DNA from 2 places in the Paenibacillus sp. FSL R5-0810 genome. Region 2 is predicted to be linked to the other one. Evidence: predicted binding sites of a transcription regulator. Region 2 holds the regulator's gene; the other holds the start of a gene.
What was found. The regulator Rex, encoded in region 2, represses fermentation and respiration genes when NADH is low (regulators of the CRP and FNR family bind a similar motif). The targets are predictions, from matches to a motif close to TTGTGAAATATTTCACAA.

Region 1 (4,348 bases), 170 kb from region 2:
AATTTTGTCGGCTTCTTCGCATTGTAGCGGATGACGTGCGGCATAAGGATCGCATTCGTCCGGCCATGTGCGGTATGATACTGACCGCCCCATTTATGCGCAAGGCTGTGGTTGATGCCCAGGAACGCATTGGCGAAGGCCATGCCGGCCAGCGTCGAGGCATTATGCATTTTTTCCCGGGCCAGCTTGTCGCCGGTAAGCGCCGATTGCTCCAGATACTGGAATACGAGCTGAATGGCCTTGATGGCAAGCCCATCCGTATAATCGTTCGCCATGATCGAGACATAGGCTTCGATGGCATGCGTCAGCACGTCCATGCCGGTGTCGGCGACGGCGGTCTTCGGCAGCGTGTAGACAAATTCCGGATCAATGATCGCCACATCCGGCGTCAGCTCGTAATCGGCTAGCGGGTATTTGGTGTGCCCGGAAACTTTATCCGTGATTACGGCGAAGCTCGTGACCTCCGAGCCTGTGCCCGATGTAGTGGGAATGGCAACGAACTTCGCTTTCTGGCCAAGCTTCGGATACTTATACACCCGTTTGCGGATATCCATAAATTTCTGCTTCAGATCTTTGAAATCGGCATCCGGGTGCTCATAGAACAGCCACATCGCTTTCGCCGCATCCATCGGCGAACCGCCGCCGAGAGCAATGATGCAGTCTGGCTGGAACCTGTTCAGCATTTCGGTTCCCCGTTCAACCGTAGTCGTTGAAGGATCCGGTTCGACCTCCGAGAACACCTCGATCGCTACGGGCGCTCTTCGCTGCCGCAAGTAATGCTCAACCCGCTCCACGTACCCGAGCTTCACCATCATCGGGTCGGTGATAATGGCAATGCGCGATATGCCCGGCATTTTGGCAAGATACTGGGTGGAGCCTTTTTCGAAGTATATTTTATCCGGGACTTTAAACCACTGCATATTCACGGTTCTGCGGTTCACCCTTTTCACGTTGATCAGATTAACGGCCGTTACGTTGGAAGAGGTTGCGTTGCGTCCGTACGAGCCGCACCCCAGCGTCAGGGATGGAAGATTCGTATTGTAGATATCCCCGATTCCGCCCTGCGAGGACGGCTGGTTCACCAGAATGCGGCAGGTTTTCATGCGGCTCGAGAACGCCCGGATCACATCCTCATTATGCGAATGAATGACGGACGTATGTCCCATCCCTCCGAAGGCGACCATTTCCTCCGAACGTTTGATGCCTTCCTGCGCGTTTTTGACACGGTAGCACGCCAGCACAGGGCTCAGCTTCTCCACGGACAGGGGATAGCCCGGCCCGACGCCGTCCAGCTCGGCTACCAGAATCTTGGTGCCTGCCGGGACATCAAGGCCGCATTGCTCGGCAATCTTAACCGCCGGCTGACCGACGATCGCCGGATTGACCGCGCATTTGTCGGATATCATGGCCTTAACCGACAGCTTCACGGTTTCTTCCTTGTTCATAAAATAGCAGCCGGCCGCCATCATTTTCTTCTTCACTTGCTCAAACACGGGCTCCTCGATAATGACAGCCTGCTCCGACGCGCAAATCATCCCGTTGTCGAACGTCTTCGATAAAATCAGGTCATTCACGGCCTGGTCGAGATCCGCCGACTTCTCGATAAAGCACGGCACGTTTCCCGGACCGACGCCGAGTGCCGGCTTGCCGCAGCTGTAAGCCGCTTTTACCATGGCGGAACCGCCGGTTGCCAATATGCACGCCACGTCCGGATGATGCATTAAAGCATGGGTTTTCTCCATGGACGGCTCCTCAATCCATTGAATGCAATCCGCCGGGGCTCCATGCTTACGCGCGGCCTCCAGCAAAATGGCAGCAGCCTCCCGGCTGCAAGCCTGTGCCGACGGATGGAATCCGAAAATGATCGGGTTGCGCGTCTTGATCGAAATCAGTGCTTTGAAGATGGTGGTTGAGGTAGGGTTCGTTACGGGGGTGATCCCCATGATGATCCCGATCGGCTCGGCGATCTTTTGGAACTGGTCGTACGGGTTATCCTCTATCACGCCCACCGTTTTGTCGTATTTAATATTGTTATGGATGTACTCTGTTGCAAACAGGTTTTTGATGATCTTATCTTCGTATACGCCGCGTCCGGTTTCTTCGACCGCCATTTTTGCCAGCTGCATATGCTTCTCGAGCCCGGCCATCGCCATCGCATGCACGATTCGGTCGACCTGTTCTTGGTCCAGCTCCATAAACTGCGCTTGAGCCCGGTTCGCCCGGTCGATTAAGCCCTGTACGTATTGTTCAGCCGTTTGTTCTTTGACTTTGGTTTCTGCGGATGCTTTGGTTTCTCCAGGTGCTTTGCTTACAGCCATCTCTCTCATCCTCCCATGATTTTCTGTTTGGTTGCTTTCGCGGTTGTTTATTGGTTTCTGTTGTCTACGGTTCGATCGTAACATAGCGTCTCATAATATTATGTGAATTATTTCACATATTATTGGTTCGGCTATATATTTTTATGATTCATGACATCCTCTTCGGAATTGGCTATCCGATATCTGTCGCGACCGGAGTGGCGCAAGGCCGAGAAAAGGTTAAGAGGATCCTCCCTATACGTGAACTAGATCACAAAGTTTGAAAATTCGCCACTATTTTCCTCCCAAATACCCTTTCAAGTGATTTTTTTCACGTTATAATGGAGGTAACAAATCATTCAAGATTGAACTGATCAAATTTAAAGATGTTAGGAGATACCGACATGAATACTGTAGACAACGTTTTAGAACTAGAAAGCTTAGGGAATATCCAGTGCTTCTCGGAACAAAATCGAAACCGTCTGCTGGTTACCATGAAGGAACGCGCACTCCCTGAAGGCTCGCATTTGTTCTGGGAAGGCGACTTGGCCGACAAGCTTTACTATGTAAAGCAGGGACGGATCAAATTAACGAAAACGACCGATGAAGGCAAAGAGCTTATTCTATATATGTATCATCCGGGTGATCTGATCGGGCATGCCGATCCATTCATCAGCAGCAACCACAGCTACTCGGCTGAAGTGCTGGAAAGCAGCGTGGTCGGCGTCATCGAGAACAAGGATCTGGAGCTGCTGGTTTGCCAGCATTGCGACTTCGCGATTGATTTCATGAAGTGGATGGGCGTCCACCACCGGATTACCCAGACCAAATTTCGGGATCTGATGATGTACGGCAAACCAGGGGCGCTGTGCTCGACGCTGATCCGTCTTGGCAATACGTACGGGCAGGAGCAGGCTGACGGAAGCACCTTGATCAACAAAAAAATTACCCATACGGACCTATCGAACATGATCGGAGCCACGCGCGAGAGTGTCAACCGCATGCTAAGCGATCTCCGCAAAAAAGAAGCGATCGAGTATGCAGGCGGGCTGATCGTCATTAAAGACTTGTCGATGCTGCAGGAAATCTGCCACTGCGAGCTGTGTCCGAAGGAAATCTGCCGGATCTAGGGTGACTTGGTCACCCTGCGTGGCATGCGCTGCGCCTTCACAAGTCCCTTTTAGGGACTTGTTTGCTCCTCTGGCGCGCATTGCGCCACTACAAGTCCCTTTTGGGGACTTGTTTGCTCCTCTGGCGCGCATTGCGCCACTACAAGTCCCTTTTGGGGACTTGTTTGCTCCTCTGGCGCGCATTCCACCGCTACAAGTCCCTTTTGGGGACTTGTTTGCTTCTCTGGCGCGCATTGCGCCACTACAAGTCCCTTTTCGGGACTTGTTTGCTTCTGTGGCGCGCATTGCGCCTTCACAAGTCCCTTTTGGGGACTTGTTTGCTCCTCTGGCGCTCATTGCGCCACTACAAGTCCCTTTTGGGGACTTGTTTGCTCCTCTGGCGCACATTTCACCTCCACAAGTCCCTTTTCGGGACTTGTTTGCGCCTGTGGCGCGCTTTACGCTCCCCCAAGTCCCCTTTCGGGACTTGTTCACTGGCGCTCCCCCCTCTTCGATCCTCCCATCCCCACCGCCGTGCATAATCTGCCTGTCTTTGCCCACAATAATCCCTGTCTTTCCAAAACCATTTCAAAGGGAGTGTAACGCATGCGTGAAGGTTTGATTCCTGCTGTTCTCGGAACTGTAGTTTCTGCTTCAGGCGCCGCTCTGCTTTGCAGCAAGTATAAACTTGCCGCAACCGGTATTCTTGGCTTCGGACTGGCCCATGTCGTGCTGGGTGCGATTGACCTGGTGGAACACCGGTAAGGATTTGGAGGACATTACGCGCAGCAATCCTGCCTGACATCTTCTGCCGCGAGGGACTTCAAGGCAAGAGACGGGCAGGGCTGCGCACTTTGCACTGCATACAAAAGCGGACCCCGCCCTTTGGCGTAGAGTCCGCTTTTTTTCGTTACCGGATGTTTATATGAGACGCAATAGAAA
Region 2 (4,348 bases):
AGAAAATTTGAACATAAAATAAATAGGAGAGATTTTCATTCGCCGAAGGAGGACGTCATTACGGCGGCCCAAATGCTGGTATGGCTCACACAGACCGAAAGCGGCGATGATGAGGAGCTGAATCTCGGCGGCCGCGGAGGCGATTTCTGGGAAACGATCGCCAGCGATTCCGATTCATGCCTTGGACGAGGCTGCCCGTGGTTCCGCAAGTGCTACTACCATCGGGCGAAGCATGAGGCCGGCATTGCGGATGTTGTCATCACGAATCATTCCAAGCTGTTTACCGATGTAAAAGCGAACCACCAGCTGCTTCCGAGCTACGAGCGGCTCGTCATCGACGAAGCCCATCATTTGGAGGATGTGGCCGGCAAGCATCTCGGGCTGCAGATGAAATATTTTACGGTGGTTCATACATTGACGCGTCTATACAAGGACAGCCGAAGCGGGCAGCTCCCTGCGCTGCGGCAGCTGCTCCAGGCTTCTCCCCATGAGAAATCCGGGGAATGGTCGGCGGTCATCGACCGGATCTATCCTGATCTGATCACGGTGAAAGAAACTTGGGACCGACTCAGCGACCAGCTGTTCGGCCTGCTTCCGGAACGCGGCGATGCTTCTCCTGGAGATGCCGGGCAATACACGCTGCGGCTCTCGCCTGCGAAGAAGCCGAAGGATTGGGGAGCGCTCGCCGAGCTGGAACAGCAGATTCACGTGACGCTGGGAGACGTCGTTCGCAAGGGAGACAAGCTGATCGCCGAGATGAAGGAAGAGCTTGACGATTACAGTGCGGACAGCCTGCTGACTGACCTGTCGGGCTTGTTTAAGGATCTGGCTGCGCATCGCGAGGATTTGCGGTCCTTCATGGCCCTGAATGACGAAGGCACCGTATACTGGATGGAGGCCAACGGCAATTTCCGCAGCAAGTCGCTGCAGCTCTACGCCGTGCCCGTTGATGTGAGCAAGCATTTGAAGGAATTGTTTTTTGACAAGAAGCGGAGCGTGATTCTGACATCGGCGACGCTGTCGGTCGATAAATCGTTTCAATTCATGATCGATAATCTAGGGCTCCAGGAGGCGGCGGACGCAGGGAATCTGAACACGGTTCAGCTGCCGTCCCCGTTCAATTACAGGGAGCAGGCGCTTCTTGTCATTCCGCGGGATTTTCCAAGCGTGAAGGGCTCCGTGGGGGATGCGGTATTTGTGGATACGCTCGTGAAGTCGCTCTCTGAAGCGGCAATAGCTACCCAAGGTCGTATGCTCGTCCTGTTTACGTCGTACCGGATGCTTCGTCAGGTGCACGAGCCGCTGAAGGAAGCGCTGGCTGCCAGCGAAATTACGGTGCTTGGTCAGGGAATGGATGGTACGAGCCGTACGAAGCTGATACGCCGGTTCCAGGATAGCAGCGCGTCGGTTCTGCTCGGGACCAGCTCCTTCTGGGAGGGCGTTGACATTCCCGGAGAAGCGCTGACCTGCCTGGCGATTGTCCGGCTGCCGTTCCAGCCGCCCAACCATCCGCTGGTCGAGGCGAAGAGCGAGCTGCTGCAGCAGCAGAAGAAGAACCCGTTCATGAAGCTGTCGGTGCCGCAAGCGGTCATCCGCTTCAAGCAGGGCTTCGGGCGGCTTGTTCGGACCGCCCACGATAAGGGAATCGTGATCGTCTACGATACCCGGGTAATCGAATCGTATTATGGAAAATACTTCTTGTATTCCCTGCCCGGACCGAAAATGGAGCATATGCCGACCGAGGGGATCGTCCCCCGTATTGCGCAGTGGCTTGAGGAAAGGGAGAATGAAAAAGAGTGAACCTAAAGGGGAGCAAGGCTTTATATTGGAAGCGATGAACTATCATCCTATTAATAGGGGGAGCATGCATGAAATCGGATAAAATTTCAGAGGCCGTAGTCCGCAGATTGCCAGTCTATTTGCGCTATTTGAATGAGCTTCATAAGCGGGAGGTGTCCACCGTCTCCTCACAGGAGCTTGGGCAGAAGCTCGACCTGAACCCGGCCCAAATCCGCAAGGATTTGGCCTATTTCGGGGATTTCGGCCGGAAGGGCATCGGGTATGATGTCTCCTATCTCATTGAGAAAATCCGCCAAATCTTGAAGCTGGACCAGAAGATCAACGTTGCGCTGGTGGGTGCGGGCAATCTCGGACATGCGCTATCCAATTACAACGCGTTTCTGAAAGATAATATGAAGATTGTGGCGATTTTCGATTCGTACCCTCCGAAAATCGGGCTGAAGATCAATAACTTGACGGTGCAGCCGATGGAAGAGCTGGACAAGACGGTCCAGGAATACGGCATTCGAATCGGGATCATTACGGTACCGGATTTTGAAGCGCAAAACGTAGCCAATCAGCTGATCAACGCCGGAATCGAGGCGATTTTGAATTTTGCCCCGACGATTCTGAAGGCGCCGCCTCATATCCGCATTCACACCGCGGATTTTACGACGGATCTGCAAAGTCTGGCTTACTATTTGGACAATGGGAAGGAGGATGCGCAGCATGACAACGAAGTGGATGGTTAAGAACGGAACATTTGCCGTGCTTCAGGAAGGACAGCCGGTTCTCCGCGGGTATATGGTTGTGGAGGACGACCGCATCACGTATTTGGGAGAAGAGGAGCCTCAGGTCGATGCAGAAACCCAGGTGATGGACGGAACGCATCTGTTATTCCTTCCAGGGCTGGTCAACACGCATGGACATGCAGCCATGTCGCTGCTTCGCGGCTTTGGCGATGATCTGGCCCTGCAAGTTTGGCTGCAGGAGAAAATGTGGCCGATGGAAGCGAAGTTTACGGCCGACGATGTATTTTGGGGCACTTCGCTCTCGGTGCTCGAGATGCTGAAGGGCGGTACGACAACCTTCGTTGACATGTATGACCATATGGATCAGGTCGCCAAGGTTGTCCAAGACTCCGGAATGCGGGGAGTGCTGACAAGAGGCGTCATCGGGCTGTGTCCTCCGGAAGTACAGAAGCAGAAGCTGGATGAGGCGATTGCCTTTGCAAAGGACTGGCACGGTCAGGCGGAGGGCCGGATTACGACGATGATTTCGCCGCATGCGCCTTACACCTGCCCGCCAGACTTCATTGAGAAATTCGTTCAAGCGGCGCATGATTTGAATCTGCCGATTCATACCCATATGTCCGAAACGGCAGCCGAAGTGCAGCAGAATGTGAATGACTACGGACAGCGTCCGGTGGCCCATCTGGAGAAGCTCGGCGTGTTCTCGCGTCCGACGCTGGTTGCGCATGCGGTGCATTTGACGGACGAAGAGATTGAAATATTGGCTAAGCATGATGTCGCGGTATCCCATAACCCCGGCAGCAACCTGAAGCTGGCCAGCGGTGTTGCGCGTGTTCCCGAGCTGTTGAAAGCAGGTGTGACAGTGTCCCTTGGAACCGATGGACCAGCGAGCAATAACAACCTGGACATGTTCGAAGAAATGCGCCTGGCCGCCCTTATCCACAAGGGCGTCAGCGGCGATCCGACGGCTATTCCGGCAGCCGAAGCGCTTCGAATGGGAACCGAGTATGGAGCACGGTCGGCATTTCTTGATAACGTAGGCAGATTGGCCGTCGGGATGAAGGCGGACATGATCGCACTGGATACCGATCAAGCGCATTTCCTGCCGCGCACGGACTACATTTCGCATTCAATTTACTCGGCCTCCGCCAAGGATGTGGAGCATGTATGGGTTGACGGCAAGCAGGTGGTTAAGCACGGCTCCTGCCTCACGCTGGATGAGGAACGGATCCGCCGTGAAGCCCAGCGTTCATTCGAGCGTCTTTCGACCCTTTAGGTCAGATTAAGGGGGAGGATCAGACGGTTTGAAAAAGAGAACAAAGTGGATTTTGCTTAGTATATCCGGGCTGCTGCTGGCGCTGCTATGCGTGCAGCTGTACTATTCCTATGTCATGAAGGACACGTGGAATGAGGAGAGCCTGGCGGTGCAAGCCGCTCGCCAGCATGGCGGCCTGGTGACGAAGGATAAGACCTACAAGTCGGTATGGGGCGAGAACAACAATTATTGGGTCATCACGGGAACGAATCAGGACCAGCAGCAGATCATGGTCTGGGTGAAGTTTACGGATGATAATCTTCCTGTTGAAGGCAAGGATGCGGTTCAGGCCGTGCTGCTCAGCAGCGGATTGTCCGAGGAGCAGATGCGCGAGCAGATTCGCAATGAGATGCCGGGTGCTGTGATCAAGCGGCTGCTCCCCGTCATGTATGAAGGCGAGTATACATGGCAGCTCCAATATGAGAATCAGGGCCAATTAGGTTATCGCTTCTATCGCTTCCAGGACGGACAGGCGATCGGAGAGGACATTATTCTTCCCAAT

Region 1: a site for Rex is predicted at 2,419-2,436, ahead of adhE (bifunctional acetaldehyde-CoA/alcohol dehydrogenase). Genes of this name have one in related genera too.

Annotation. Positions count from the first base shown of each region.
Region 1 is NZ_JBBOCF010000001.1:2,784,198-2,788,545, forward strand. It holds gene adhE (bifunctional acetaldehyde-CoA/alcohol dehydrogenase) at 1-2,318, opposite strand, end outside; gene MKX76_RS12675 (Crp/Fnr family transcriptional regulator) at 2,702-3,427, shown strand; gene MKX76_RS12680 (hypothetical protein) at 4,013-4,171, shown strand.
Region 2 is NZ_JBBOCF010000001.1:2,615,279-2,619,626, reverse strand. It holds gene dinG (ATP-dependent DNA helicase DinG) at 1-1,800, shown strand, start outside; gene MKX76_RS11780 (redox-sensing transcriptional repressor Rex) at 1,869-2,531, shown strand; gene MKX76_RS11775 (amidohydrolase) at 2,509-3,807, shown strand; gene MKX76_RS11770 (cell wall elongation regulator TseB-like domain-containing protein) at 3,836-4,348, shown strand, end outside.